3 regions of the Cellulosimicrobium sp. MI9406 genome follow, and region 3 is predicted to be linked to each of the others. Evidence: riboswitches for the same ligand, from Rfam matches in the RefSeq annotation. Region 3 holds a riboswitch; each other region holds the start of a gene.
What was found. Region 3 has a riboswitch for S-adenosylmethionine ahead of MT994_RS07560 (LLM class flavin-dependent oxidoreductase). Riboswitches for the same ligand answer to the same signal wherever they lie in the genome.

Region 1 (9,740 bases), on a different contig from region 3:
GTCGGGTCATGTCTCGGTCGTGTCTCCGGGTGGGCGAACCTTGCACCGCCCGGGCGGGCCGCCCGACGCGAGGGCCGGGCGCCGTGGGACGATGCCGCCCGTGACGGAGCTGACCTTGCACGACGACGCCAAGCGCCGCGTGGTGCGCGCCAACCTCACGTTCGCCGCGATCCTCGTGCCGATCCTCGGGCTCACGGCGGTCTCCCTGGGGATCAGCACGCGCAACCTCGCCCTCGCGCTCGGCTACGCGTGCGTCGTGCTCGCGATGATCCCGCTGACGTACGTGCTCGCGCGCCGGTTCACCGACCGCTCCCGCGTCACGTTCGGCGACGGGTCCGTGACGGTCCAGGGGTGGGGCCGGCCGCGGCGGTTCACGGTGGCCGAGATCGAGCGCGTCGTCACGGTCGACAGCATGGGGTTCGGGGGCATGACGCCGACGCACCACCTCATCGTCGTGGGGCCGACGAAGCGCCTCGCCCTGCTCGTCGGGCAGATGTGGGACCGCGACCAGCTCTCGGCCGTCGCGCTCGACCTCGCGCACCGCGGCGTCCCGCTCAACCCGGTCCACCAGCCGGTCACGCCCGCGCAGCTGCGGGCGATGGACCCCCGGCTCGTGCCGTGGCGTCAGGCGCACCCGGTCGCGCTGGGCCTGTTCGTCGGGCTCGGCGTGCTGCTGTTCTTCCTGGTCGCGTTCGTCGTCATGGTCGCGTTCCTCGTCTGACCGCCGCGTCCGGCCGGGCGCGGTCGTGCCAGTAGCCCTGGGCGTGCACGCGCGAGCGGGCGACGCCCGCCGCCACGAGCTCGGCCCGGACGCGCGCGACCGTGGCGCTCTCCGTCGCGCACCACGCGTAGAAGCCGTCGCCCGCGGAGGCCGCGGACCGGCCGTGCTCCGCCAACCAGTCGCGGACGGCGCCCAGCACCGCCCGCTCGGCGCCGCGGCGTCGCAGGCGAGGCACGTGCTCGACGCGCACGGTCGCGGGCACGTCCCCGAGCGGGGCGTCCGCCGGGTCGTCGGCCTCGACGAGCACGTGCGCCCGGACGTCGGGGCCGAGGCTCGCGAGGATCGCGCGCACCGCGGGCGCGGAGGTCTCGTCCGCGACGAGGAGCACATGCCCGACGGCGGGCCCCGGGTCCCACTGCGTGCCGTGGTCGGTCACGCCGAACCGCGCGTGCGGCGCGGACAGCAGGACGCGGTCCCCGACCGCCGCCCGCCGCGCCCAGGCGCTCGCCGGGCCCGCGGGCTCGTGCAGGTACAGGTCGAGGTCGACCTCGGCGACCTCCGGCCGGACGGCCACGGGCGTGTACGAGCGCATGACGGGGCGCACGTCGTCGTCGAGCGCGGACCATTCACGGCGCCACGTGCTCTCGTCCGCGAGGCGCGCCCGGCGCGCGAGGCGGTCCGCGCCCGGCCCCGGGAGCAGGATCTTCACGCGCTGGTCGAGCCCGACGTCGGCGCACCCGGCGAGGTCCGGCCCGGCGAGCGTCACGCGCACGAGGCGCGGGCCGACGTCGTGCACGCGCGCGACCGTCGTCGGGAAGAGCACGTTGGGCGACCGGTGGAACCGCACCCGGCCGGGCTCCCGGCGCTCGCCGGGGGCCCGGCCGCCGCGTCAGGAGCCGGCACGGTCCTGCAGGAAGCGCTCGACGTCGTCGAGCACGGCCTGCCCGCCGAGCGGCCCGACGCCGCTGATCCAGAAGGACTGGTCCACGACGCGCACGTCGGGGAACGACGCGGCGTTGAGCGGGATCTCCGCGGGGACCGCGGACGCGTCGTCGGGGTCGGCGGCCGAGACCAGCACGAGGTCGGCGGCGGCCTCGGTCACGCGCTCCGGGGACAGGTCCACGGAGATGTCCTCGCCCCACTCCTGCTCCGGCGTCGTGAACCCGACGCACTCGAGCGTGCTGCCCGCGAACGACCGCGGCCCGTACGCGGACACGATGCCGTCGCGCGGGCGCAGGAGCTGCGCCGTCCCGGAGACGTCGTAGTCCTCCTGGAGCTGGGCGCACCGCGCGTCGTAGGCGTCGAGCAGCGCCTGGGCGTCCGCCTCCCGGCCGAGCGCGCGCCCGACGAGCAGCACGTTCTCCTGCCACGGGTCGGTCTGGGTCGCCATGAAGACGGTCGGCGCGACGCTCGCGAGCTGGTCGTACAGGTCGGAGTGGCGCGACTCCGTGCCGAGGATGAGGTCCGGCTCGAGCGCCGCGATGGCCTCCAGGTTCGGCTCGGGCACGGTCCCGACGACCTCGATCGCCTGCGCCCCCTCGCCGAGGTACGCGGGCACGCCCGCCTCGACGCTCAGCACGGCGGCGCCCACGGGGACGACCCCGAGCGCGACGGCGGTGTCCGTCTCGACGGGCTCGAGCGTCACGACGCGCTGCGGCGCCGCGTCGAGCTCGGCGGTCCCCCGCGCGTGCTCGACGGCGTACCCCGCCGCGGTGTCGTCCGGCGCCGGCGCGCCGGTCGCCGCGGGCTCGGGGTCGGACGAGCACGCCGCGAGGAGGGTCGCGGCGAGCACGAGGGCGGTGGTGGTGACGCTGCGGCGCACGCGCGGGCTCGACGTGGTCCGGGAGATCGGCACTGGAGGTTCCTTCGTCATGGGATAGGACTGCCTAACCTTATCTGCCCCACCGGAGTGGGTGACGCCGCGCTGGATACGATCACTGCATGTCCGGGCCCGTGTTCGCCGGCGCCGCCGCCGGTCTCGTCGTGGGCGTCCTGCTCACCCTCGGGCTCGTGCTCGCCTGGCGGCTCGCGCGCGGGTCGCGCGAGCTCGGGAGCGACTCCGACCGGGCGACGTTCCGCACCCTCCACCTCGCGTCGCGCGCCGCGACGCACCTGCGCGACGGGCTCGACGGCGACGACGTCGGCCGCGCGGCCCGCTCCCTGCGCCAGCTCCTCGGCGCCGACGCGCTCGCCGTCGTCACGGCGGACGGGGCGGTCGCCCTCGACGGGAGCTCGACCCTCGAGCCCGACGCGCGGCGCGTCGCCGAGCGCGTCCTCGCGACGGGACGGCGCCACGTCGAGAGCGGCGACGTCGAGGACGCCGTCGGGGCGCCCGTCGTCGCGGGCGGCCGCGTCGCCGGCGTAGTCGTCGCGTTCGCCGACACCGTGCGGCCGCCGCTCGTGCGCGCGACGGGCGAGGTGGCGCAGTGGTGCGCGGCGCAGCTCGAGCTCGCCGAGCTGGAGGCGTCGCGCACCGCGCTCGCCCAGGCCGAGCTCCGCGCGCTGCGCGCCCAGATCAGCCCGCACTTCGTCTACAACGCGCTCGGCGCCATCGCGTCGTTCATCAGCACCGACCCCGAGCGGGCGCGCGACCTCGTGCTCGACTTCGCCGACTTCACGCGCTACTCGTTCCGCGGGCGCGGCGACTTCACGACCCTCGCCGACGAGCTGCGCTCGATCCACTCCTACGTCGAGCTCGAGCGCGCCCGGTTTGGCGAGCGCCTCGCCGTCACCCTGCAGATCGCGCCGGAGTCGCTGACGGCCGTCATCCCCTTCCTCTCCGTGCAGCCCCTCGTCGAGAACGCGGTGCGCCACGGCCTGGAGCCGCGCGAGCACGGCGGGACGATCGTCATCACCGCGCGCGACGAGGGCACCCAGACGGAGATCACGGTCGAGGACGACGGCGTCGGCATGGACCCGGCCGTCGTGCGCGAGCTCCTCACGTCGCGCGACACGACGCACGTGGGCCTGCGCAACGTCGACACCCGCGTGCGCCAGCTCTACGGCGACGACCACGCGCTCGACATCGAGACCGCGCCCGGCTCGGGCACGCTCGTGCGGCTGCGCGTCCCGCGGTCGCAGCCGCTGCACGAGACGGAGGTGAGCGTGCCGTGACCACCCCGGACCCGGCTCCGGCCGGCGGTCTCCCCGGCGGGGCGGGGGACGCCGTCGGGCTGGACGTGCTCGTCGCCGACGACGAGCGGCCCGTGCTCGACGAGCTCGTGGCCCTGCTCCGCCGCGACCCGCGCGTGCGCACCGTGCGCGGGGTCGCGAGCGGCTCCGAGGCGCTGCGCGAGCTCTCGTCGCGCACGGTGGACGCGGCGTTCCTCGACATCCACATGCCGGGGCTGACCGGCCTCGATCTCGCCCGCGCGCTCTCGCGGTTCGCCGACCGCCCGGCGGTCGTGTTCGTCACCGCCGACGAGGCGCGCGCGCTGGAGGCGTTCGACGTCGAGGCCGTCGACTACGTGCTCAAGCCCGTGCGGCGCGAGCGGCTCACGCGCGCGGTCGACCGCGTCGTCGAACGGGTCGCGGAGCGCACCGCGGCGGGGCGCGCCCCCGCGACCGACGCGGCAGCACCGTCCGCGAGCGCCGCCGCTCCCCCACCGGCGGCCGGCAGCCCGGCGGGAGGTGCGGCCCCGGCCGAGGAGACGCTCGTCGTGACGGTCGGCACGACCACGCGGCTCGTCCGGCGCAGCGCGGTGCGGTGGGTGCAGGCGCAGGGCGACTACTCCCGGCTCGTGACGGACACCGAACAGTTCCTCGTGCGCGAGCCGCTCTCCGACCTCGAGGAGCGGTGGGCGCCCGCGGGGTTCCTGCGCGTGCACCGGTCGTACCTCGTGGACCGCGCGGCCGTGACCGCGGCACGGTTCGGCGGGGCGCAGCCCGCGCTCGTCGTCGCCGGGCACGAGGTCCCGGTGAGCCGGCGCATGGTGCCCGCCGTGCGCGAGGCGCTCCTCGGGCCGCACCGGGGCGCGCCGTGACGGGCACCGACCCGCGTCGTGACGCGCGCGTGCGCGTCCGGTCCACCGACCTCCCCGCGACGCGCCCCGGCCCTCGCCCCGGCCCCGGTGAGGGCGCCGTCCCGGAGGGCGGGGCGCCGTCGGGCACGGCGCGGACCGGCGAGCCGGACGACGCCGCGACCGCCTACACGCGCGGGCTCGTGCGGGCCCAGCTCCGGCTCGGGCTGGCGTGCGTGGCGTCGTTCCTCGCGGTCGTCACGCTGCTCACGGTGACGATGAGCGGCGTGCCCGCGCTGGACGGCGTCGTGCTGCTCGGCGTGCCGCTGCCGTGGCTCGTGCACGCGTACGGCTTCTACCCCGTGATCGTCGCGTTCGCGGTCGTCTTCGCGGTCGCGGCGGCGCGCAACGAGCGCCGGTACCGCGCGCTCGCCGAGGGCACGGGCGCGCCCGACGAGCCCGGCCCCGACGACGGCGGTGCGCCGTGACCAGCGCGCTGCCCCTCGTCGCAATCGCGCTGCTCCTCCTCGCGACCGGCCTCATCGGGTTCTACGGCCTGCGGATCTCGCGCACCACGAGCGACTTCTTCGTCGCGTCGCGCACCGTGCGGCCGGTCTGGAACGCGTCGGCGATCAGCGGCGAGTACCTGTCCGCGGGCACGTTCCTCGGGCTCTCGGGTCTCGTGCTGCTGTCCGGCGCGGAGGCGTTCTGGTTCCCCGTGGGGTACGCGGCGGGCTACCTGCTCGTCCTGCTGTTCGTCGCGGGCCCCCTGCGGCGCAGCGGCGCGTACACGATCCCCGACTTCGTGCACGCCCGGCTCGACTCCGTGGTCGCGCGCCGCGTGACGAGCGTGCTCGTGCTCGTCATCGGGTGGCTCTACGTGGTGCCGCAGCTCCACGGGGCGGCGCTCGTCATCACGAGCGTGGCCGCGGTGCCGCCGTGGGTCGGCTCGGTGGGGATCGCGGTCGTGGTGAGCGCCGTCGTCGCCGCGGGCGGGATGCGCTCCATCACGTTCGTCCAGGCGTTCCAGTTCTGGGTCAAGCTCACCGCGCTCGCGGTGCCGCTCGTCTTCGTGCTCATGGCGCTCGGCGGGGCGTTCGAGCCCGGCGGCGCCGTCGTCACGTTCGACCCCGCCGCCGTGTTCCCCCACGAGGCCGGGCCGGGCGGCCTCGACGCGTACGCCACGGTCTCGCTCCTGCTCGCCCTCCTGCTCGGCACGACCGGGCTGCCGCACGTCCTCGTGCGCTTCTACACCTCGCCCGACGGCGGCTCGGCCCGCCGCACGACCGTGGTCGTGCTCGTCATGATCAGCGTGTTCTACATGGTGTCGAGCACGCTCGGGCTCGTGGCGCGGGTCGTCGCGCCCGACCTCGCGGCGCCCGGGGTGGCGGACACGGTCGTCCTCACGCTACCGACCCGCCTCGTGCCCGGGCTCGGCGGCGAGCTCCTCGCCGCGCTCGTCGTCGCCGGGGCGTTCGCCGCGTTCCTCGGGACGTCGTCGGGGCTCGTGGTCGCGCTGGCGGGCGTCGTGAGCCAGGACCTGTTCGGCGGCACCGTGCGGTCCTTCCGCTGGTCGGCGGTCGCGTGCACGCTCATCCCCCTCGCCTTCGCGCTCGTCACCATCCCGCAGGGCCTCGTGACGAGCGTCGGGACGGTGTTCGTCTTCGCCGCGTCGGCCCTGTCCCCCGTGATCCTGCTCGGCGTGTGGTGGCGCGGCCTCACCGCGCGCGGCGCGGTGGCGGGCATGGTCGTGGGCGCCGTCCTGTGCGCGACGGCGCTGCTCGCGTCGTCCGCGCTCGTCGCCGCGGGGTACGGGAGCCCGTCCGGCAGCACGGCCGACGGCGTCCCCGGCGTCGTGCGCGCCCTGCTCGCCCAGCCCGCCGCCTGGACCATCCCGCTCGCGACGGCGACCGTCGTCGTCGTGTCGCTCCTCGACCGGCGCGGCCCGCCGCTGCGCACCGACCGGTTCCTCCGCCGTCTGCACGTGCCCGAGCGCCGTCGAGCCTGAGACTCGTCGCACCGGGAGCTCCGACGACCCTCCGCATCTCACCTGGCGGGCGCTCTCGACCGCATGTCGGATGGGTCGTAGGATCGTGGCAACCATCCAGAGCGGTCGAGAGTCCTGGCTCGACGACACCGCAGCAACCCGCCGACGGAAGCCTCCCGAGGACAAAGGTGCTAACGCCAGGGTCGATGGAGTGACGCATGACCTCAGAGGCATCCTTCGCGCACCGTCCGGGCCGTCCGCGGCCGACGGTGTCGTTCGAGCTCATGCCCCCGCGCCGACCGGACGCGGCCCCGAAGTTCTGGGAGACGGCACGCCGTCTCGTCGCGACGCACCCCGACTTCGTGTCCGTGACGTACGGCGCCGCGGGCACCGACCGCGCGACCGCGCGCCAGGTCGTCGGACGCCTGCTCCAGGGCACGCCCGTGCTGCCGATCGCGCACCTCACCTGCGTCGGGGCGTCGCGCGAGGACGTGGAGTCGGTCATCACCGACTTCCTCGACGAGGGCGTGCGGAGCTTCCTCGCACTGCGGGGCGACCCGCCGCGCGACCAGCCGGACTGGCAGCCCGCGCCGGACGGCGTCCGGTCGTCGACCGAGCTCGTCGCCCTGCTGCGCGAGGTCGAGGCGTCGCGCTGCGCGTCCGACCCGGCCGTCGCGCTGCGCGGCGCGGCCCGGCCGCTGACGATCGCCGTCGCGACGTTCTGCGACGGCAACCCCGCCGCCGGCACGACGCGCACCCAGGAGGTGCGACGCCTCTGGCAGAAGCAGCAGGCCGGCGCGAGCTTCGCGATCACGCAGCTCTTCTACGACGCGTCGTCGTACACCGACTTCGTCGCCGAGGCCCGCGCGGCCGGCGTGACGATCCCCATCCTCGCCGGGCTGCTGCCCACGACGGAGCCCGCGCGGCTCCGTCGCGTCGAGGAGCTCACGGGCGTGCGCGCGCCCCAGCACCTGCTGGACGCGCTCGACGCCCTGCCCGACCCGGAGGCGCAGCACGCCTACGGGATCGCGTACTCGGTCGACCTCGCGCAGCGCGTCCTCGACGCGGGCACGCCCGGTCTGCACGTGTACACGTTCAACAAGCACCGCGCCGCTCTTGACCTGCTCGAGGGTGTCCACCTCGGCGGCGGGTCGGTCGGGACCGGGGGCGGCGCCAGCGCCGCCGCCGCCCCGCTCGTCCCGGACCTGGCCAGCGGGCCGTGGGTCACCGGCACCTCCCTGCCCACGACGAGCGCCGCCACGCACGGCGCGCCCGTCTGACCGGTCCTCCGGACCAGCAAGAGGTTTCGATCATGGCCACTTCCGTACCCTCCCCTACCCAGAACCTGGTCGGCTTCCCCGCCGGCACCGTGCTCGGCTACCCGCGCATCGGCCGCCGCCGCGAGCTGAAGAAGGCCGTCGAGGAGTTCTGGGCCGGCAAGACCTCGGCCGAGGAGCTCGAGGCCACGGCCCGCGAGCTGCGCCTCGCGACCGTCCGCCGGCTCGTCGACCTCGGCCTCGGCGCCGACGACGCGTCCGTCCCCGGCTCGTTCTCCTTCTACGACCAGGTGCTCGACGCCGCCGCCTCCCTCGGGGCGGTCCCGTCGCGGTTCGCGTCGCTGACCGACGACGCGGGCCGCCTCGACCTCGCGGGCTACTTCACCGTGGCGCGCGGCCAGGGGGACGACGCCCCGCTCGAGATGACCAAGTGGTTCGACACCAACTACCACTACCTGGTCCCCGAGATCGGCCCGGACACCCCGATCCGGTTCGTCGACGACCGCGTCGTGCGCGAGTTCGTCGAGGCGAAGGAGGCCAGCGTCGTGACGCGGCCCGTCGTCGTCGGGCCGGTCACGTTCCTCGCGCTGTCCAAGGCCGCCGACGACGCGCCCGCCGGGTACTCGCCGCTCGTCCGCCTCGACGACGTCGTGGCCGCCTACGCCGACCTGCTCCGCGCGCTCGCCGCCGCGGGGGCGCCGTGGGTCCAGCTCGACGAGCCGATCCTCGTCACCGACTCGGTCGACGTGCCGTTCGCCGACCTCGCCGCCGCCGTGGAGTCCGCGTACCGCAAGCTCGCGACGGAGCTCTCCGTCGGTGCCGAGGACGCCGCGCAGGCGCGTCCCGCGATCCTCGTCGCCGCGCCGTTCGGCGGCCTCCAGGCCGCCGCCGAGCACGACGGCGCCGCGGCCCGCGACGGTCTCGCGCTGCTCGCCGGCACGGACGTGGACGCCATCGCGATCGACCTCGTCAAGGGCGCCGTCCCGGCGGCGGCCGACGGCGCCGTCCCCGGCCTCGCGGGCAAGACGCTCGTCGCGGGCGTGATCGACGGGCACAACGTGTGGCGCGCCGACCTCGCGGCGAAGCTCGACGTCGTCGACACCGTCCGGGACCTGGGCGCGGGCGCGGTCACCGTCGGCACGTCGACGTCGCTGCTGCACGTGCCGCACGACGTCGAGGACGAGGCGTTCGCCGAGCCCGGCACGGCGTCGGGCACGACGCTCGACCCGCGCCTGCGCGACTGGCTCGCGTTCGCGGACCAGAAGGTCGGCGAGGTCGCGACGCTCGCCCGCGCGCTCACGGAGGGTCGCGACGCCGTCGCGCCGGAGATCGAGGCGTCCCACGCGGCGGTGGCCTCGCGCGCCGCGGCGAGCGGCGTCGTCGTGCCGGCGGTGCGCGAGCGCGCAGCCGCGCTGACCGACGCGGACTTCGCACGCGGCGACTACGCCGAGCGTGCGGCCGCGCAGCAGGAGCGTCTGAACCTGCCGCCGCTGCCCACGACGACGATCGGCTCGTTCCCGCAGACGCCGGAGATCCGCCGCGCCCGCGCGCTGTGGACGAAGGGCGAGCTGTCGGACGCGGACTACACGACCGCGATGCGCGAGGAGATCGCGCGCGTCGTCGCGCTCCAGGAGGAGCTGGGCCTCGACGTGCTCGTGCACGGCGAGCCCGAGCGCAACGACATGGTGCAGTACTTCGCGGAGCACCTCGACGGGTTCGCGGTCACCGCGAACGGCTGGGTCCAGTCGTACGGGTCGCGCTGCGTGCGCCCGCCGATCCTGTGGGGCGACGTCACG
Region 2 (9,740 bases), on a different contig from region 3:
TCGGCCGCGCCGCGTGCGTCGGCGAGCGCGCCGAGCGCGAGCGGCAGCCGCCGCTCCCAGTAGTCCGGGTCGTCGTCCGCGCCGGGATCCGCGCCCCAGGCCAGCGGCAGGTCGTGGAAGAGACCGACGTAGGCCGGACGGTCGCGCGCCGGCCACTGCTCGACGATCCGCTCGAAGTAGCGGCCGAGCCCGCGCGAGTAGCACAGGAGGGCGATCCGCTCGCCGGCTCGCGCTCGCCGTCGCGCCTGTTCGAGAGCGAGCCACGTCTTGCCACACCCCGCGCCGCCGACGACGCGCATCCGGTGCACCTCCGAGAGCGCGTCGAGCGTGCGGGACTGGTCGCGGGTCATCTGCTCGAGCCGCGTCTCGTGCTGCGCCGCGAGCGCCAGGTGCTCCGCCTGGCTGGGAAAGCCCCCGGTGAGCGACTCGACGAGGTCGGGGACGTCGTCGAGGGCGAGCGGCGCGTGCCCCTGGCCGTGGCGCTCGATCGCGTGCTTGACGCGGTCGGCCACGCCGAGCGGCCGCTCCAGGTCCGTGCGGTCGACGAGCATGTCTCGCGGCAGGTCGAGCGACGACCAGTCGGCCGGCACGTACCGGTGCGGCAGAGCGACGAGGTGCGCGGTGCGCGCCCCGCCGGCCCAGAGGCCGCGACGACGCAGCAGCGCCTGGAGCGCGTGCCGGGCCCCCTGCACCTGACGGACCGGGTCGATGCGGTGCCTACGGTCGCCGCTGCCCTGGTACCACGCGCCCTCGTGCCGGTCGACGTAACCGCCCTTGACCTCGATCGCCGCGATCCCGACTCCCGGCCACGCGACGAGCACGTCGATCTCGTACTCGTGCTCGTCCTCCTGGAGGTGCAGGCCGTGGACGACGACCGCGTCGTCCGGCAGCTGCGCGACGAGCGCCTCCCACACGGCGCGCTCTGCGCCGCCGTCGTCGGGAAACGTCGGGTCGGGGGGATACGCGTGCGGCATGACCTGTTCGTACCGCACCGGCCCGATGCCGTCACGGGTGCCGGCGGGACGGTGCGCCACCCTCATCAGATTTCACCCGCCTTCGCGGAGGCGACCACGCTTGCGGGATGCACGGCACGCACCCACGCGAGGTAGGCCGCGCGGCGGGCGGCGTCGTCGAAGCTGCCGTGGGCTGCCCAGTGGTCGTGCCAGGTGAAGAGGCGCTCGGGCCGCGAACGCATCGCGTCCTCGATGATGCCGTCCTGGACCGTCCGCCGGCCCCAGTACGGCGCGCTCGGGTCGAGCCGGAGGACGGGGAGACCCGTGGCGCGCGCCAGGCGCCACCGCTCGGGAAAGACCAGCGTCACGTAGGCGCGCATCCGTGGCTTCATCGGGTCGTCCTGGTGGCGCGGCGCGAGCGACGGCACGCCCAGTGCCGAGGTGAGACGCGAGTCGACGGCGAGGCAGTCCGCGCACACGGAACGCTGCACCCGCAAGGTCCCGTGGGAGTACGAACTACCCCGCAGGCACACCTGGCACAGGGTCAGTCCGGCGCCGACGGCGCACGCGCGGGACGGCGTCGGGCGGGGGACGCCGGTGTGGACGGGGCAGATCAGCCCTCCGTCGGCGGTGAGGAGGACGCGGCACGCCTCGTCGGTGCGGACCCAGTGGGTGAGGACGGACATCGGTACAGCCCTTCGTTCAGGGCCGACGACCGGTCGGCGCGCACCGTCGCGGTGCGGCCGAGGCGGACGTCGACCTCGCACTTCCCTCGGCCGGTCGGCCGGGGGCCGGTCTTCCTCCTGGGGCACCGTGCGCGAGGGGCGCGGTTGCCGGACCAGCACGCGGAGGGCGTATCGCTGGACACTCGTGACCTGGGCAGATGTCTACCTCATCCGCCGACGGACAGCAAGAACGCTCCTCGTGTCCGCCGGGCTCCGCGCCCTCGGAGCGGTGCCGAACCCAGGTCGCCTCGCAGCACCCGCTCCCCAGCCGCGCAAGGCGCGTCCGGCACAGGGTCGTCTCGGCGGGAACGGGGTGAGGTCTCTGATGGGCAGGAACTGCTCGGCCAAGGGGCCGGCGGAGTCGCCCGGTGGCGCGCCCTTAGCGGCCGTCCAACAACCCGATCGCGACGCCGACCACCAGCACCGCCACGATGACGACGACGCACCACAGCACCCCGACGAGCCCAGGCCGGGGCCCGTCGGGCCGTCCACCGTCGTCGGGCGGCCTGTCCTCGCGCCGCGGGTCGTCAGGCTGTCGGTCCATACCGCCAGGACACCACGCGGGCCGCGGGCGAGCGCGGGCAGGGAGCGGCCGGACCCCGCCGACGCGCGAGCCCCGGCACCGCTCCGTAGTCTCGCGGGATCCCTGGTTCCGGCGAAAGGTGACCCCATGACCGACGCCCCGACCCCTCCCCCGGCGACGGGCCGCATCGTGCTCCTCGGCGCGACGGGCTACACGGGCACGCTCGTCGCGCACGAGCTCGTGGCCCGCGGCGCGAGGCCCGTGCTCGCGGGTCGGTCCCAGGACCGGTTGGAGGCGCTCGCCGCCGACCTCGCCGCGGAGACACCGACCGCGACCGCACGGACCGCGGCGGCACCGTCCGCGACGGCACCGTCCGCGGCCCGTCACCGCGCCGAGCCCGCGGGCTCGCGCGAGGCCGGGAGCCCGCCGTCGGGCACCGCTGCGCGCACGCCGCTCGAGACCGCGGTCGCGGACGTCGACGACGCGCGGACCGTGCGTGCGCTGGTCGAACCGGGCGACGTGCTGATCTCGACGGTCGGCCCGTTCGGGCGGCACGGCGGCCCGGCGGTCGAGGCCGCGATCGAGGCGGGCGCGGTGTACCTCGACTCGACGGGCGAGCCAGCGTTCATCCGGCGCGTGTTCGACGAGCTCGGGCCGCGCGCCCGGCGCACGGGTGCGGCGCTGCTCACGGCGTTCGGCCACGACTGGGTGCCCGGCAACCTCTCGGGGGCGCTCGCGCTCCAGGAGGAGGGCGCCGACGCGGTGCGCCTGGAGATCGGCTACTTCCCCACCGGCGGCGGCGTGAGCGGCGGCACGCGCGTGAGCGCGCTGGAGACGGCGCTCGAGCCGTCGTACGCGTGGCGCGACGGCGGTCTCCGGAGCGAGCGCATCGCGGCGCGCGTCGTCACGTTCGACGTCGGCCCCGGCCGGCGCGTGCGGGGCGTCACCGCGGGCGGCACCGAGCCGTTCACGCTCCCCGGGCTCGAGCGGGGGCTGCGCGACGTCGAGGTGGCGCTGGGCGTGTCCGGTCCCGCGGTGCGGCTCGCGCCGGTGGCGACGGCGGTCGCGACGGCCGCGCTGCGCGTCCCCGGGCTCGGCGACGGCCTGCGGCGGCTCGCCCGCTCGCGCAGCGGGTCGAGCGGCGGGCCGGACGAGGCAGCCCGCGCGGCGTCGCGCACGCACGTGCTCGCGGTCGCACGCGATGCCGAGGGCAAGGTGCTGCGCCGGGCCCGACTCGACGGTCCCGACGCGTACGACCTCACGGCCCACTACCTCGCGTGGGGCGCGACCCGAGCAGCGGCCGGCGAGACGAACGGGACGGGAGCGCTAGGCCCGGTCCAGGCGTTCGGCCTCCAGCCGCTGCTGGCCGCGGCCCGCGCCGCCGACACGACGGTGACCACCAACCGCTGACCACCACGCCCTCACCGACCGTCGACCACGGGGTTGCCGACCAGAAACAGCCGCAAGAGGTCGCCATCCCCGTGTTCGACCCACGGCGTGGCTAGGACGGGGCGGCAGGTGGGCCCGGCGGGGCAAGGCGATCGTAGGATCGGGGTGATGTCTGACCACACGATTGGGGCGCCGTCCGCCCCTCATGACGAATCGCCCCTGCCGCCGTCTGCCGCGCTCGCGCGCAAGACCGCGGACCCGAAGGCCATCCTGCGGCTGGTGGGCAACGACGAGTCCGTCGACGACCTGCCGCGCACGCCCGAGGGGCTCATGGAGCCGCCGTCGGGCGTCGGGACGAAGATCCGCAACGGGGTGCTGCTCGCGCTGCTGTCGGGCGGGTTCGTCTGGCTCGTGACGGTCAACGCGTGGGACCACGACGGCTTCTTCCCGTGGTTCTGGAACGTCGTGTGGACGATCTTCCCGTGGGTCTTCCTCGGCCCGATGTGGGCGGGCTACGCGCGGTCGCTGCGCCGGTCGCGCGACGACGCCCCGCTCTACGCGCAGTACCACCGCGACCGTCTGGCGGCGACGCGCGAGGCCGGGGTCGTGACGGCGTCGGTCACGGACCGCACGGAGTCGGGCGGCGTCGCGCACTGCGCCGTGCGCGTGCGGCACGGGGCGCTGACGACGACGGTCACGCGCCTCGCCCCGGTCACGAACCTGCTCCCCTCGGAGGTCCCGCAGCCCGGCGACCCCGTGGTCGTCTGGCGCCTGCCCGGGGAGCGGGTCGTGGTGCAGGCCCGCCGCGACCGCACGCGCGCGCTGCACGACGCCGCCCGGGCCGCGAGCGCGACCGTTGCCGACGCACCGGTCGCCGACGACCCGACGAGCGACGCGGACGTCCCCGCGTGGGGCTCGCCCACGCGCTCGTCGTCCTCGACGACCACCACGTACACGACGACCCGGATGACCCGCGGCGCGGGCACCCCCGAGGTGACCGTGCAGCACGGCGTCACCGCGGCGCTCGCCGAGCTCGCGAGCCTGCACGCCGCGGGCTCCCTCACCGACGACGAGTTCACCGCCGCCAAGCGGATGCTCCTCGGCGGCTCCTGAACCGACGATCCCCCGAGCCACCGAGCACGAGGTTGCTGGCGGTATCGCCGTGAGAACGACAGCAACGTCGTGCTCGGCGCCGACCCGGCAGACTGTCCTCCGTGAGCAGCAGCCACCGACCCCGGCAGCCGTACCGGCCGACGATGGTGTGGACCGCCGTGCGCGGCGGCGTGCGCGGTCGCGAGCGCCTGACGCCGGTCGCCGACTACCTCGCGGTGCTGCTGATCCTGCTGGCGCTGTGCGGCGGCGCGGTGGCGTTCGCGGTGTGGCTCCTGCGGAACGACGAGGGGTTCGCGGCCGCCCTGATCGGCATCGTCGCCCTCGCCTTCGGCGGCGGGCTGCTGGCGTACGTGCGCGGGCCGTCGAAGCACGCGGTCGTGCTGCGGCCGCACGAGGTCGAGCTGCCGGTGGGTCGCGCTGAGGTGGCCCGGGTCGTCGTGCGGTGGGACGACGTCGCGCGCGTCCACGTCGTCCCGGGCGAGGGGCGCCCGTCGCTCCGCGTCGAGCTGCACGACGGCGCGCGGTCACGCCACGCGGAGGGCGAGGACCTGCTGCAGGGCCGGCCCGCGCACGGACCGGACCCCGACCCCGTCGTCGTGACGGACCCCGAGGCGGTCGCGCGCGTCCTGCGGCACCTGCTCGACCACCCGGAGGACCGCGCGCGCCTCGCCCAGCGCGGCGGGCTCGGGATCGTCCTGGCCTTCGTCCGCCCGGTGTACGGCGAGCCGCCGGCCTGACCGGTCCGCGCGGCGTCGGGCAACCCGGCCGCCCTGCCCACAGCCCGACGGCGAGGCACGCCCCTCCCGGGCGCCCCTCCCGGCGGGGCAGGCCGAGCACGACCCTGCGCGCGGTCGAGAACGACTCTCTCGTCGGGATACCGCCCCAGGCGACAGCAACGTCGTGCTCGGCGCACCGGGGGTGTCTCTCGGACCCGGGGTGGGCCGGGACGACGACGGCCCGGGCCCGCTCCTGGAGGGAGCGGGTCCGGGCCTTCGCCGGTCGGACGTGCTGGTGGGACGGGTGCTGTCAGCGGCGACCGATGTCGGACAGCTGGGCCGCCGTGATGACGAGGTCCCGCTCGGCGTCGTCGAGGACGCCGTCGAGGACGAGGTCCTCGGTCACGAGGCTCACGTGGTCGACGAACTCACGGTGCGTCGCGTACTCGTCGTTCTCGGCGACGTGGTCGTTGACCGTGCAGCCGGTGCCGTCGTCGTAGTTCTGCACCGTGCTGTCGTGGCCGTCGATGATCACGGTCGGGCGGATGTCCGAGCCGACGCAGCGGTCCCGCACGAGCTTGAGGACCGTGAAGGTCACCTCGCCGCTCGTGACGTTCCCGACGCCGTCGACCGCGCGGTACCGGACCACGTGCTGGCCGTCGGCCGCGAACGCGACCGGGGCCGCGTAGCGCTGCCACGCGCCGTCGTTGGCCTGGAACTCGATGCGGTCCACGCCCGACTCCTCGTCGACCGCCGTGAGCGTGACGCGCGCGCTCGCGACGAAGTCGCCGTCGCGCGTGCGGCTGCCGCTGACGCCCGCCGTGACGACGGGGCCGTCGGTGTCGCCGCCGGGCTCCTCGCCGCCCGCGATGACGAACGTGACCGTCTTCGGGGCGGACACGTTGCCCGCGACGTCCGTCGCGCGGTAGGTCACCGTGTGCGACCCGGGGGTCCGCACGGAGATCTGCTTGGCGTACGGGGTCCACTCGCCGCCGTCGAGCTGGTACTCGACCGACGCGACGCCGGAGTCGGCGTCCTTCGCGAGGAGGCGCACGAACACGTTGTCGAGGTACTCGCCGGCCTCGTTCTTGTCGCCCCCCATGACGCGGTGGTCGACGGTCGGGGCGACGGTGTCGCCGCCCTGGCCCGCGACGACGTCGAACGTGACGGTCGCCGGCTCGCTGACGTTCCCCGCGACGTCGGTCGCGCGGTAGGCGAGCGTGTGGCGGCCGGGCTCGTCGACGACGACGGCCCCGGTGTACTCGGTCCAGCCCGCACCGTCGAGGTCGTACTCGACGGTCGCGACGCCCGAGCCGTCGTCCGTGGCGGTGAGCAGCACGGACGCGGAGCCGACGTAGGCGCCGTCCTCGTCCTGCTGGCCGCTGAGCTCGGTCGCCACGACGGGGGCCGTGGTGTCCTCCTCGGCCTCCGCGACGACGACGAACTCGGTGACGGTCTCCTCGGAGACGTTGCCCGCGACGTCGGTGGCCCGGTAGACGAGCGTGTGCTCGCCGGGCTCGTCGACGACGACCGGCTCGGTGTACGGCTGCCAGCCGGCGCCGTCGAGGTCGTACTCGACGCTCTCCACGCCGGACGCGTCGTCCGTCGCGGTGAGCGTCGCCGTGGCGGACCCGACGAACGCGCCGTTGCCGTCCTGCGTGCCGGTGACCTCGGCGGTGACGGTCGGGGCGGTCGTGTCGTCCTCGCCGCCGCCGGCGACGACGGTGAACGTCACGGAGCCGACCTCGGACACGTTGCCCGCGACGTCGGTCGCCCGGAACGACACGGTGTGCTCGCCGACCTCGGTGAACGGCACCGTGGTCGTGTACGGGAGCCACGCGCCGCCGTCGACCTGGTACTCGACGGACGCGACGCCCGAGCCCTCGTCCGTGGCGTGGAGCATGAACGCGGCGGTGCCGACGTAGGCGCCCGACTCGTCCTGCTGCCCCATGACCATGGGCTCGACGACCGGGGCGGTCGTGTCCTCCTCGACGTCGCCCTCGACGACGGTGAAGGTCGCGGTCTGCGCCTCGGACGTGTTGCCCGCGGCGTCGGTCGCGCGGAACTGGAGCGTGTGCGTGCCGACGGCGTCGACGACGAACGGCTCCGTGTAGGCCTGCCAGCCCGCGCCGTCGAGGTCGTACTCGACCCCGGCCACGCCGGAGTCGTCGTCGGTCGCGTCGAGCGTCACGGTCGCGCCGCCCACGTAGGCGCCGTCGCCGTCCTGCTCGCCCGTGACGAGCGCGGTCACGGACGGGGCCGTGGTGTCCTCGCCGCCGGTGCCGCCGTCGGTCACGACGAGCTCGCCCCACATCTCGCCGTGCCCGGGGATGGCGCAGAAGTAGCGGTACTTGCCCGGGGTGAAGGTGACCTGGGCCTCGTGCCGCCCGCCGTTCGCGTCGAACGGGCTCGCGAGGATGTTGAGGTTCACGTCGTGGTTGTAGCCGGGCGACGACGTGTCGAACGTGAGCGTGTGGCTCATACCGAACGTGCTGCCGGTCGCCATGCTGTTCTCGAACACGATCGTGGCGGGGCCCGCCTCGGCCGTGGCGGGGAAGGCCTTGTAGTCGGTCACGCTGTTGTCCGCGGTCCACGTGAGGACCTGCTCCGCGGCGACGGTGGCGTCGGCGACGGAGAAGACGGACGACGGCGCTGCCGTCCCTGCGGGGGACGCGGACGCCGGCGCGACGGTGAGGACCGTCGTCGCGGTGAGCCCGGCGACCGTGGCGGCGAGGAACCGCCGCGCGCCGCGGCGGCGGACGCCGCCGGGACTGGTACGTCGTTCCATGAGGGTGCACTCCTCGGGGGGTGTCTCGGGAAGGTTCTGGGGGTGGTTCTGGGGGCTCTGCCGGGTACGGGCGGGGACGGCCTGGCCGGCCGCCCCCGCCCGGCGGTGCTACAGGTCCGCGACCCGGATGTCGCGGAACTCGATGAGGTCCGCGTTCCCGTGGTTCTGGAGCCCGATGAACCCGCTGTCGAACTGGCGCAGGTCGGTCGGCGGGTCACCGGCACGGGACGACTGCTGTCCCGGGGTGTTCTCCCACTCGTTGATGACGACGCCGTTGCGGATGATCGTGTACTGCTGGCCGACCACCCGGATCTCGTACTCGTTCCACTCGCCCTTCGGCTTCTCGCCGCCGGTGTTCAGGCCGAGCGGGTCGAAGTTGTAGACCGAGCCGGTCTTCTGCGGCTCGCCCGTCGGACCGTCGTAGATCTGGATCTCGTGACCGCACGAGATCGCGACCCACGCGGGCGACTGGTTGGCCGCGCACGGCACGTCGCCCGGGTCGTTCGGGTTCGGGAACCGGGTGAACACGCCCGTGTTGGCGTAGTGGTCACCCTCGGAGACGTCGCGGTACAGGAGCTTCACGGAGAAGTCCCCGAGCTCCTCGCCCGCGTACCAGAGCATCCCGAGGCCGCCGCTCGACTTCAGCGAACCGCCCGGCTCGAGCGTGAACTTGCCGCTCGGTGCCTGGAACCAGTCGTACAGCGACTCCTGCGTGCCGTCGAAGATCGTGCGGTACCCGCCCGGGTCCACGCCGATCTGCGACCGCGCCGCGGCGTCGACGAGGCGAGCACGCTCGCGCTCGTCGATCCGGCTGTCGTCGTACAGGCTCTTCGCGACCGACTCGACGTGCGCCAGGAACCGGGCGTGGGTGCGCCACTCCTTCTCGTCCTGGAACAGGTCGTTCATCGTGCAGGCGCCGAGGTCGAGGTTCTCGACCGTGGAGTCGACGTCGCCGAAGAACACGGTCTCGCGCTCGTCGGGCAGGGTGCACGACGGCGAGCCGTCGGTCGTGACGGTGGCCGTCGAGCCGTCCGCGTACGTGACGGTGAGCTTGGCCTCGTAGGTCCCGATGCGGGGGTACTTGTGCTTCGGGTTGGCCTGGCGCGAGGTCTTGCCGTCGCCGAACTCCCACAGGTAGGAGACGCCGCCGGACCGCGCACCCGTGAACTGCACCGTGAGCGGGTCGCCCTGGATGCTCGTCGCGGACGCGGCCGGGGCCGGGGTCGGGGCCCCGCCCTGGTACGTGATCCGCATGAGCTTCTGGTTCGGGTCGAGGCTGAAGAAGCCGCCCGCGTAGTCGACCAGGTACAGCGCGCCGTCCGGACCGAACTTCGCGTCCATCCAGCTCTGGAGCAGCCCGTCACCGCGGCCGCCCGGGATGATCTGGCGGAGGTCCTCCATGAACACGGGGGCGTCCAGGTTCTCCGGGTCGACCGTCACCGCGACGCGGTTGTTCGAGTTCGACTGGTCGCCGATGAACCACTTGCCCTCCCAGTACGACGGCCACGCGACGTCGGACTCGGGGTCGACCTG
Region 3 (9,740 bases):
CGCCCTCGAGGATCGAGGGCCAGGTGAGGTACTGCGCGACGACGCCCCACTCCCAGCGGTCGTTCGTCACGAGCGAGCTGACGACCATGGCGAGGAGCACGGCCACGCCGGCCGTCGCGACCCAGCGGCCCGGGTGCCGGGCGGGGACGATGCGCAGGCTCTCGAGCGGCAGCGCGTCCTCGACACCGCCGCGCGGGTCGGCGGGGTGCCGGCCCGACGGCGGCGCGAGCTGCCGGGACTCGTCCTGCGGGAGCGACACGGTGCTCATGGCGCGACCTCCAACCACTTCTCGAAGGCGAGCGGGCCGATCTCCTCGGGATCGGTCCCGGTGTCGAACAGGGGCGTGTAGCCGGTCGCGAGGTACAGACCGGCGGCCTCGGGCTGGCGCGGGCCCGTCGTGAGGTACACGCGCCGGTAGCCGCGCTCGACGGCCCGGCGCTCGAGCTCGGCGAGCACGAGGCGCGCCAGCCCGCGGCGCCGGTGCGCCGAGTGCGTCCAGATCCGCTTGAGCTCGGCGGTGCGCACGGCGGGCGTCCCGTCGGCGCGGCGCGCGGCCGGCCGGGTGAGGCGCGCCGGGTCGCCGAGCTCCGGCTCGGCCCGACGGCGGAACGCGCCGCCCGCGACGGGCTCGCCGTCCTCCAGCACCAGCACGAGCTCGCCGTGCGGCGCCGCGAAGTCCTGCGCGGGGTAGTGCTCCATCTCGGCGCGGAGCTCCTCGGCGGTGAGCACGCGCTGGTACCGCGTCCAGTACTCGTGGGAGAGCTCGTCGAGGAGCGGCCGCACGAGCGGGTCGTGCATCGCGACGGACCGGACCTCGCGCGCCCCGCTCACCGTGGCGGGACGCGCGGCGACCGCGGTCACCGGGGTGCCCTCTCACCCGCGGTGACGGCGAACGGCACGTGGTTGCCCTCGACCGGCGCCGGGCACGTGCCGAAGTCGCTGAACGCGTACGGCAGGTTGACGGCCCGGTTGAGGTCGAGGCGCACGCTCCCCTCGGTGCCGGGCACCGCGTCGGCGTCCACGCGCAGGACCCGCCAGGGGGCGACGCCGTCCGCCTCGTCGCTGAAGAGCAGCGTCACCGCACCGCCCGGCGCGCCGGTGAGGGCGAGCGTCGCGCCGCGCCGGGCGCCGTCGCGCTCGACGACGAGGTCGACCTCGCCGACCGTGCGCACGTGGTGCACGAGGCCGGGCCGGGCCGCGCCGACGACGACGGGCCGCGGCGCGTCGTACCAGCGCACCGGCGCGTCGACGACCCAGGCGGCGTCGTAGGGGAACGTCGGGACGCCGTCGAACGCCGTCCGGGCCGGGGCGAGCGGGTCGCGCACGCGGACGGCGTAGCGGCCCGTGCGGTGCACGACCTCCACCGCGACCTCGCGCGTCTCGCCGCCGTCCGCCGGGTCGCCCGCGTCCCGGCCGTCCGGGAGGAACGTGCCCGCGAGCGTCGACCCGCCCTCCGCGACGACGACGGTCCCGACGACGCTGCCCGTCGTCGTCCGGACGGCGCCGCCCTCGCCCGCGCGGTGGTGCGCGCCGTCGGCGTCGGCCCACCAGAGCCCCGGGACACCCGGGAGGGCGGCGGGCTCGGCCGGGAGCGCGTGGTACGCGACGAGGCTCAGCCAGCCGTGCGGCGGGCGCAGCCCGTCCTCGCGGTCGGCGTGCCAGGCGGCCCACGCGGCGGCGTCGGGCGACGCGGACGCGACGGGGTCGGCGGGTGCGGTGGCCACGGCGCCCGTGGCGGTCGGCGTGCTCGTGCTCATGGGTCCTCCGAGGTCGGTGCGGGTGGTCGGTGCGGTGGTCGCCGCGGTGCCGGCGGCGGTCAGCCGACGAGCTCGGCGGGGTGCGCCGTCGTGGGCTCGCCGTCGCCGCGCGTCGCGCCGGGGCGGGCGAGGCCGAGGTGCTCGCGCAGGGTCGTGCCCGCGTACTCCGTGCGGAACGAGCCGCGCTCCTGGAGCAGCGGGACGACCTGGTCGAAGACGTCGTCGAGCCCGCCCGGCGTGAGGTGGGGCACGAGGATGAAGCCGTCGGAGGCGTCCTCCTGCACGTGGCGGTCGATGTCGTCCGCGACCTGCTGCGGCGTGCCGACGAACCCGCCGCGCGACGTCACCTGGATGACGAGCTCGCGGATCGACCAGCCGTTCGCCTCGGCCTGCTCGCGCCACGCCGCGGCGACCGCCGCCGGGTCCTTCGCGTGCCGCACCCGGCCGCGCGTGATCGACGGGTTCTCGGTGTCGGGGTCGACGTCGGGCAGCGGGCCCTCGGGGTCGTACGCCTCGAGGTCGCGGCCCCAGACCTGCTCGAGGAACGCGATCGCCGTCGGGCCCGAGACCTGCTGGAGCCGGATCTCCCGGGCGCGCTCCTCCGCCTCGGCGGGCGTGTCGCCCAGCACGACGACGGTCGCGGGCAGGATCTTCAGGGAGTCGCGCTCGCGCCCGTGCGCCGCGAGCCGCCCCTTGACGTCCTCGTAGAACGCGCGCCCGGCGTCGAACGTCGAGTGCGCGGAGAACACGACGTCGGCGGTCGCGGCGGCGAAGTCGCGCCCGTCGGCCGAGTCGCCCGCCTGGAACAGGACGGGGTGACCCTGCGGGCCGCGCGGCGTCTCGAACAGCCCGACGACGTCCGCGTACGTCCCGTGGTGCGCGACCGGCCGCACCGCGCCGGGCCGCAGGAACTCGCCCGCGATCCGGTCGGCCAGCACGGCGTCGTCGTCCCACGAGTCCCACAGGGCGCGCGCGACCTCGACGACCTCGGCCGCCCGCGCGTACCGCTCGGGGTAGGGCAGGTACCCGCCGCGGCGGAAGTTGGCGCCCGTGAAGGCGTCGGGGCTCGTCACGAGGTTCCACGCCGCGCGGCCCTCGGAGAGCAGGTCGAGCGTCGCGAACTGCTTCGCGAGCTCCCACGGCTCGTTGAACGTCGTGTTGATCGTGCCCGCGAGGCCGAGCCGCTCCGTGACGGCGGCGAGCGCGGCGAGGACGGGCAGCGTGTCGGGGCGGCCGACGACGTCGAGGTCGTGGATGCGGCCCTTGTGCTCGCGCAGGCGCAGGCCCTCGGCGAGGAAGAAGAAGTCGAGCCTCGCGTCCTCGGCGCGACGCGCGAGGTGCTCGAACGACGCGAAGTCGATCTGGCTGCGCGAGCGGGGGTCGCTCCACACCGTGGTGTTGTTGACGCCCGGGAAGTGGGCGCCGAGGTGGATCTGCTTGCGGGGTCGGGTGCTCATGTCGCGTCCGTCCGGGCTCAGGCGATCGCCGCGTAGCGGTTCGCGGGGTGCGGGAGGCCGAGCGTGTCGCGCAGCGTCGTGCCCGGGTACGCGGTGCGGAACAGCCCCACGCCCTGGAGCAGCGGCACGACCCCGTCGACGATCGCGTCGAGGTCCGTGCTCAGCGACGACGGCCGCAGCAGGAAGCCGTCGGCGGCACCGGCGTGCGCCCACTCCTCGACCGTCGCCGCGAGGTCGCGCGCCGTGCCGACGTGCGTCAGCGAGTCGGTGTCCCACGAGACGCCCTCGAGGTCCTCGAGCAGGTCGAGGCGGGCCTGCGCGCTCGCGCGCGTGTCCCCCACGACGACGTACGCGTCCACGAGGACCCGCAGCCCGTCGGGGTCGCGCCCGGCGTCCGCGGCGGCGTCGCGCACCTGCGCCCGCAGCGCGACCGCCTCGTCCCGCGTCGCCGCGCGGACCCGCACGACGTCGGCCCGCCGGGCCGCGAGGTCGAGCGACGCCGGCGTGCTCGCCCGCACGACGACGGGCGGCTGGCCCTGCGGCGGGCGCGGCGCGATCGACGGCCCCTTGACCGCGAACCGGATGCCCTCGTGGTCGACGTAGTGCAGCTTCTCGCGGTCCACGAACCGGCCCGTCGCGACGTCGCGGATCTCGGCGTCGTCCTCCCACGAGTCCCACAGCCGCGTGACGACCTCGACCGCCTCGTCCGCCTCGGCCACGGCGTCGGGCTCGTCCTGGGCGCCCTTGCGCCCGAAGGCCGCGGCCTCGGCCGGGGTCGTGGACCACCCGACCTGCCATCCCGCGCGGCCGGAGCTCACGTGGTCGATCGTCGCGACCGCCTTGGAGACGTGGAACGGCTCGGTGTGCGTGGTGGTGACGGTCGGGACGAGGCCGATGCCCGCGCTGCGCGGCGCGAGGCGGGACGCGACGAGCGCGGCGTCGAGCCGGCCGCGCACGGACCCGTTGCGGCCCGGCTGGAGGGTGAACGCGTCGTCGAGCGTGACGAGGTCGAGCAGGCCGCGCTGGGCCGTGGCCACGAGCTCGACGAGGCGCTTGGCGTCGAACAGGCGCTGGGCCTGGGAGCCCACGGTCCGCCAGGCGGCGGGGTGCGCACCGGCGTCGGTGAGGTCGACGCCCAGGTGGACGGTGCGGGCGGGGCGGGGGTCGGGCATCGCGAGGATCCGTTCTGGGACAGGCGCCGGCGGCGCGCTCAGGGCGCGGCGGGGTGCCGGGGGTGGGCAGGGTCGCCCCGCCGCGGGACGGCAGGGCGGGGCCGGGGAGACCGGAGGGAGGCCCGTCAGGGCGTGCGCGCGGGAGCGCGCGGCGTCAGGAGCGGGGCGTCGTCAGCGACAACAGGTGACGCGCACGGGGGCGCCGACCGGACAGGAGACGACGGCCGCAGCGCGGACCGGACAGGGGCACGTCGGCGCGTGCGGGGTGCTCACCGCGGTGCTCGACTCTCGCCGGTCCATCGTCCGTCTCCTTCGTGCCCGTCTCCGGGCGCCGCGTGTTGCCCCGCACCGCGCAGGCCGCGCGACGCGGGACCTGGTCCTCACCCGGGGCACCCCGCCACGCGGGAGGGTTGCCGTCCGACGAGCCGGGGCTTCGCGTCGGAGCTCATGACCATGTCCTGTGCCGGGGTCCGTGGACCTCGGTTGCCGGGAACCTACGAGCGGTCGGAGAGGGTGTCAACGCACCGCCGGGACCTTCCCACATACTGGACTCGATCGGTCAACTTTGAGCAGCAGAAGCGCCCGTTTGCACCGAGTGCATCGATGCACCTAGTGTCAAGAGGTGCCTCTCCTCCCCGGACCCGAGCGCCCGACCGCGCCCGCGACGGGCGCCGTGACCCCGGACGCGCCGAGCGCGGACGTCCCCGGCCCGGACGCCGCGGCCCCCGACCGTCGCGCTGCTCTGCGCGCGCGCCACCGCCGTGCGATCGTCGCCGCCGCCGCGACGCTCATGGAGGAGAAGGGCGGCGCGCGCTTCACCGTCGACGAGCTCGCGGCCCGCGCCGACGTCGCGCGCCGCACGATCTTCAACCACTTCGCGTCGCTCGACGACGTCGTCGTCGAGGTCTGCGAGGACGTGCTGGGCACCGTCGTCGAGACGCTCGGGGCGAGCGCGGCCGAGCCGGGCACCGACCGCCCCACGCCCCTCGACGACGTCACCGCGGCGCTGCGCGGCACGGACCTCGTCGGCCCCATGGCCTACCTCACGCGCGCCCTCGGCGGTACCGCGACCGAGCCCACGCCGCGCGTCACGACGATGGTCGTGCGCACCTTCACCCACCTCGCCGAGCGCCTCGTCGCGGCGACCACGCGCCGGCACCCGGACGTCGACCCGCTCGAGATCGAGATGCTGGTGGGCGCGCTGATGGCCGGGGTCCTCGTCATCCAGCGTCGCTGGTGGGCCGAGACCGGCGCCGCCGACGACGACGCCTCGCGCGCGGTGTGGTCGGGCCTGCTCGACCGCCTCGTCGAACGGATCCGCGCCGGCTGGGCGGACCCCGCCTGACGCGAGCCGCAAACTCCCCGCGACCACCTCTCCCGCAGCATCACCCCCGCCATCCCGGGCACACCCGCCACCCGCCACCGGACTCCCACCGAAGGACCCTCATGGCTGAACTCCTCTACCGCCTCGGCCGCGCGTGCGCGCGCCGCGCGCGGACCGTCCTCGCCGCGTGGCTCGCGGTGCTCGTGCTCGCCGGGGCGGCGTTCGTCGCGTTCGGCGGCACGCTCGCCAGCAGCTTCTCGATCCCCGGCACCCCGACCGCCGACGTCACCGAGCGGCTCCAGACCGCGCTGCCCGAGGCGTCGGGCGGGAGCGGCACGATCGTCTTCGCGACGGACGACGGCGCCCCGTTCACGCCCGAGCAGGAGGCGGCGATCGCGGACCGCTTCGCCGCGGCGGAGGAGGTCGACGGCGTCGCGTCGGTCGTCGACCCGTTCGCGACGCAGGAGGAGCTCGCCGACCAGCGGAAGCAGATCGACGACGGCCGCACCCAGATCGCCGCGGGACGCGAGCAGATCGAGGACGGCCGCGCGCAGCTCGCCGCCGCGCAGGAGCAGGTCGACGCCGCGCGCGCCCAGCTCGACGCGGGCCAGGCCGAGCTCGACGCCGCACGTGCCCAGGCGGAGGCCGCGGGCGCGCTGGAGCAGGCGGCGCCGCAGCTCGACGCGCAGCAGGCCGAGATCGACGCGGGCCGCGCCACGCTCGAGTCGCAGGCCACGACGCTCGACCAGCAGGTCACCGCGCTGGAGGACCAGAGCGCGACGCTCGAGGAGCAGTCCGCGCAGCTCGAGCTCTCCGCTCCCCTGCTCGACATGGCGTCCGACATCCGCCTCGTGTCCACGGACGGGAGCGCGGCGGTCGCGAACGTGACGTTCACCGAGCCGAACATGAGCATCGACCAGCAGACGAAGGACGACCTCGTGGCTGTCTTCGCCGACGACCCGGTCGACGGCGTCCAGACCGACTTCTCGTCCGACATCGCCCAGGGCGTGCCGCAGGTGTTCGGCGTGGGCGAGGCCGTCGGCCTCGTCGTCGCGGCGATCGTGCTCGTCGTCATGCTCGGGACGCTCGTGGGCGCAGGCCTGCCGATCCTCACGGCACTCATCGGGGTCGGGATCGGCGCGCTCGCCGCGATGTCGCTGTCCGGGGTGGTGGAGATGTCGTCGGTGACGCCGGTGCTCGGCCTCATGCTGGGGCTCGCCGTCGGGATCGACTACTCGCTGTTCATCGTCAACCGGCACCGGCGCCAGCTCAAGCAGGGCGACGAGCTGCACGAGTCGATCGCGCTCGCGAACGGCACGTCGGGCAACGCGGTCGTGTTCGCCGGGGCGACGGTGCTCATCGCGCTGCTCGCGCTCAACGTCACCGGCATCCCGTTCCTCGGCCTCATGGGCACGGTCGGTGCGCTGTGCGTCGCGATCGCCGTCCTCATCGCCGTCACGCTCACGCCGGCCCTGCTCGGCATGATCGGCCCGCGGATCCTCAGCCGCCGCGAGCGCGCCGCGCTCGCCGGGCCCGCCGCGTCGTCGGGCGCCTCGACGGGCGCGTCGACGGGCGCGTCGGCCGGGACCGCGTCGTCGGAGCCGGGCGCCGCGGGCGGCCTGCCCGCCGCGGAGCCCGTGCGCCCCATGTCGACCGTCCGCGCGGTGGGAACGGCCCTGCTCTCCGTCGTCGCGCTCGGCGTGATCGCCCTGCCCGCGCTCGACCTGCGGACCAACCTGCCCGACGGCTCGTCCGAGGCGCACGACTCCACGCAGTACCGCGCGTACTCGACCGTCGCCGAGGAGTTCGGCGAGGGCACGAACGGGCCGCTGCTCGTCGTCGCCGACCTGCCGGGCGAGCCCACCCAGGCCGAGGCGCTCGAGTACCAGGTCGGCGTGGCCGAGGAGCTGTTCGCGCAGGACGACGTCGTGGCGGTCGCCCCGATCGGGACGTCCGAGGACCGCACGGTCGCGGCGTTCCAGGTGATCCCGGCCGAGGGCCCGACGAGCGAGTCCACCGAGGAGCTCGTGCACGCGCTGCGCGCCCTCGAGCCGCTCGACGGCGAGGTCACGCTCGACGTCGCGGGCTCGGCCAGCGGCAACATCGACATCTCGCAGAAGCTCGCGCAGGCCCTGCCGATCTACCTCGCGGTCGTCGTCGGGCTGTCGCTCGTCATCCTCGTGCTCGTGTTCCGGTCGATCTTCGTGCCGGTCGTCGCGACGCTCGGTTTCATCCTGTCGTACTTCGCCGCGCTCGGCGGGGTCGTCGCGATCTACCAGTGGGGCTGGCTCGCGGGGGTGTTCGGCGTCGAGACGCCGGGCCCGATCCTCAACTTCCTGCCCACTATCCTCGTCGGCATCCTGTTCGGCCTCGCGATGGACTACCAGCTCTTCCTCGGCTCGGGGATGCGCGAGGCGTACGCGCACGGCGCCCCCGCGCGCGTCGCGATCGTGCAGGGCGTCCGCGCGGGCCGGGCCGTGGTGACGGCCGCGGCGATCATCATGATCTCCGTCTTCGGCGGGTTCGTCTTCTCGCACAGCGCGATGATCCGGCCCATCGGGTTCGCGCTCGCGTTCGGCGTGCTGGTCGACGCGTTCGTCGTGCGGATGCTGCTCGTCCCGGCGCTCATGCACCTCGTGGGCGACAAGGCGTGGTGGCTCCCCCGCTGGCTCGACCGCATCCTGCCCGACGTCGACGTGGAGGGCGCCGCGCTCGAGCGCCGGCACCCGCACCACCTCGACGGGTCGACCGACCCGGCGGCCCAGGGCGGCGCGCCCGACGCCGGCACCGAGCCGGGCACCACCGGCCCGGACGCGACCGAGCCGGAGACCGCGCGCGGCTGAGGCCGCGGAGCCCCGCACCGGACCCGGTGCCACCGGTCGACGAGCGAGCCCGCTCGTCGGCCGGTGGTGCCGGGTCCGTCGTCGTCAGGGGCGGGGCACGTGCACCGTCGCGACGATCGCGCGGTGGTCGCTGCCCACGACGTGCAGGGAGCCGACGTCGGTCACGACGTTCTCACGGTCGGTCACCACGTGGTCGAGGTTGAGCACCGGCGGCACGACGCCGGGGCGCGGCGACCACGACAGGTCGAGCCCGCCGCCCGAGGCGCGCGACGCGTCGTGGAACCGGTCGCCCAGCAGCCGGCGGAACGTCGCGTGGTCGTGGGTGGAGTTGAAGTCGCCGACGAGCACCTGGGGCAGCGGGTCGCCGTGCGCGCGCTCGGCGAGCGCGTCCGTCTCCTCGTGCCAGATGTCGACGTACTCCGGGATCGGCGGGATCGGGTGCACCGCGGTGACCCGCACCGGGACGCCGTCGACCTCCACCGTCGCCGACGGCATCGCGTCGTTCGAGAACGGCTCGACGTCCACGTCGCGGAGCGGCAGCGCGCTCCACAGCCCGCTGCCCATGGCGCCGCGCCCGACCTTGCCGTCGGCGCTGTACGGCAGCACGTCCTCGATCCCCGCCGCGACGAGCCGCTCGCGCAGGTCCGTCGTGAGCTCCAGCACGGCGAGCACCTGCACGTCCTCGGTGCGGACGAGGTCGACGAGCGCCTCCGCGTCCGCCGCGCCGTACCAGGTGTTGGCACCCATGACGCGCAGCGTCACCGCGTCGTCGGGCGGCGCGGGGCCGGGCACGAACGCGGGCACGAGCCACACCGCCTGCACGGTGACGCAGACGGCGAGCAGCGCCGCGAGCAGCCACCGGCGCGCGAGCAGCGTGAGCACGAGCCCGACGGCGGCGCCCAGGGCGACGAACGGCGTGAACCCGACGAGCTGCGCGACGGGCGTCCACGCGTCGTCGGGCAGCATGCGCACGAGCGTGAGGAGGAGCACGGCGACGACGCCCGTGGCGAGCACGACCGTGAGGGGTCGGCCGCCCGGTCGGCGCCGCGTCGTGACGCGCGCGGGCGGGAGGCGCGTGGTGGCCGAGGTCATGCCCGGACTCTCGCAGCGCCGCCCCGCCGCCGCGACCCGCCCCACCGGCCCGCCCGGTGATCTCCACCGAACCCGCCCACCCGCCCGTCCCCTCC

Region 1: linked by a shared signal. The riboswitch ahead of MT994_RS01840 (methylenetetrahydrofolate reductase) and the one ahead of MT994_RS07560 (LLM class flavin-dependent oxidoreductase) in region 3 are both predicted to bind S-adenosylmethionine.
Region 2: linked by a shared signal. The riboswitch ahead of MT994_RS00810 (hypothetical protein) and the one ahead of MT994_RS07560 (LLM class flavin-dependent oxidoreductase) in region 3 are both predicted to bind S-adenosylmethionine.

What each region holds. Positions count from the first base shown of each region.
Region 1 covers NZ_JALIZI010000001.1:411,839-421,578, forward strand. Annotated here, with positions in the region: gene MT994_RS01800 (META domain-containing protein) at 1-10, opposite strand, end outside; gene MT994_RS01805 (hypothetical protein) at 101-721, shown strand; gene MT994_RS01810 (siderophore-interacting protein) at 699-1,568, opposite strand; gene MT994_RS01815 (iron-siderophore ABC transporter substrate-binding protein) at 1,611-2,576, opposite strand; gene MT994_RS01820 (histidine kinase) at 2,663-3,835, shown strand; gene MT994_RS01825 (LytTR family DNA-binding domain-containing protein) at 3,832-4,704, shown strand; gene MT994_RS01830 (heavy metal transporter) at 4,701-5,168, shown strand; gene MT994_RS01835 (cation acetate symporter) at 5,165-6,688, shown strand; SAM riboswitch class I at 6,778-6,880, shown strand; gene MT994_RS01840 (methylenetetrahydrofolate reductase) at 6,886-7,947, shown strand; gene metE (5-methyltetrahydropteroyltriglutamate--homocysteine S-methyltransferase) at 7,980-9,740, shown strand, end outside.
Region 2 covers NZ_JALIZI010000001.1:178,555-188,294, forward strand. Annotated here, with positions in the region: gene MT994_RS00805 (NERD domain-containing protein) at 1-974, opposite strand, end outside; gene MT994_RS00810 (hypothetical protein) at 1,040-1,639, opposite strand; SAM riboswitch class IV at 1,712-1,829, opposite strand; gene MT994_RS00815 (hypothetical protein) at 2,058-2,222, opposite strand; gene MT994_RS00820 (ubiquinone biosynthesis protein UbiD) at 2,349-3,611, shown strand; gene MT994_RS00825 (hypothetical protein) at 3,759-4,703, shown strand; gene MT994_RS00830 (glycosyltransferase) at 4,805-5,440, shown strand; gene MT994_RS00835 (Ig-like domain repeat protein) at 5,730-8,207, opposite strand; gene MT994_RS00840 (ThuA domain-containing protein) at 8,316-9,740, opposite strand, start outside.
Region 3 covers NZ_JALIZI010000003.1:426,392-436,131, forward strand. Annotated here, with positions in the region: gene MT994_RS07540 (amino acid ABC transporter permease) at 1-268, opposite strand, end outside; gene MT994_RS07545 (GNAT family N-acetyltransferase) at 265-861, opposite strand; gene MT994_RS07550 (DUF1684 domain-containing protein) at 858-1,757, opposite strand; gene MT994_RS07555 (NtaA/DmoA family FMN-dependent monooxygenase) at 1,817-3,214, opposite strand; gene MT994_RS07560 (LLM class flavin-dependent oxidoreductase) at 3,232-4,386, opposite strand; SAM riboswitch class IV at 4,732-4,839, opposite strand; gene MT994_RS07565 (helix-turn-helix domain-containing protein) at 5,009-5,731, shown strand; gene MT994_RS07570 (MMPL family transporter) at 5,833-8,553, shown strand; gene MT994_RS07575 (endonuclease/exonuclease/phosphatase family protein) at 8,638-9,645, opposite strand.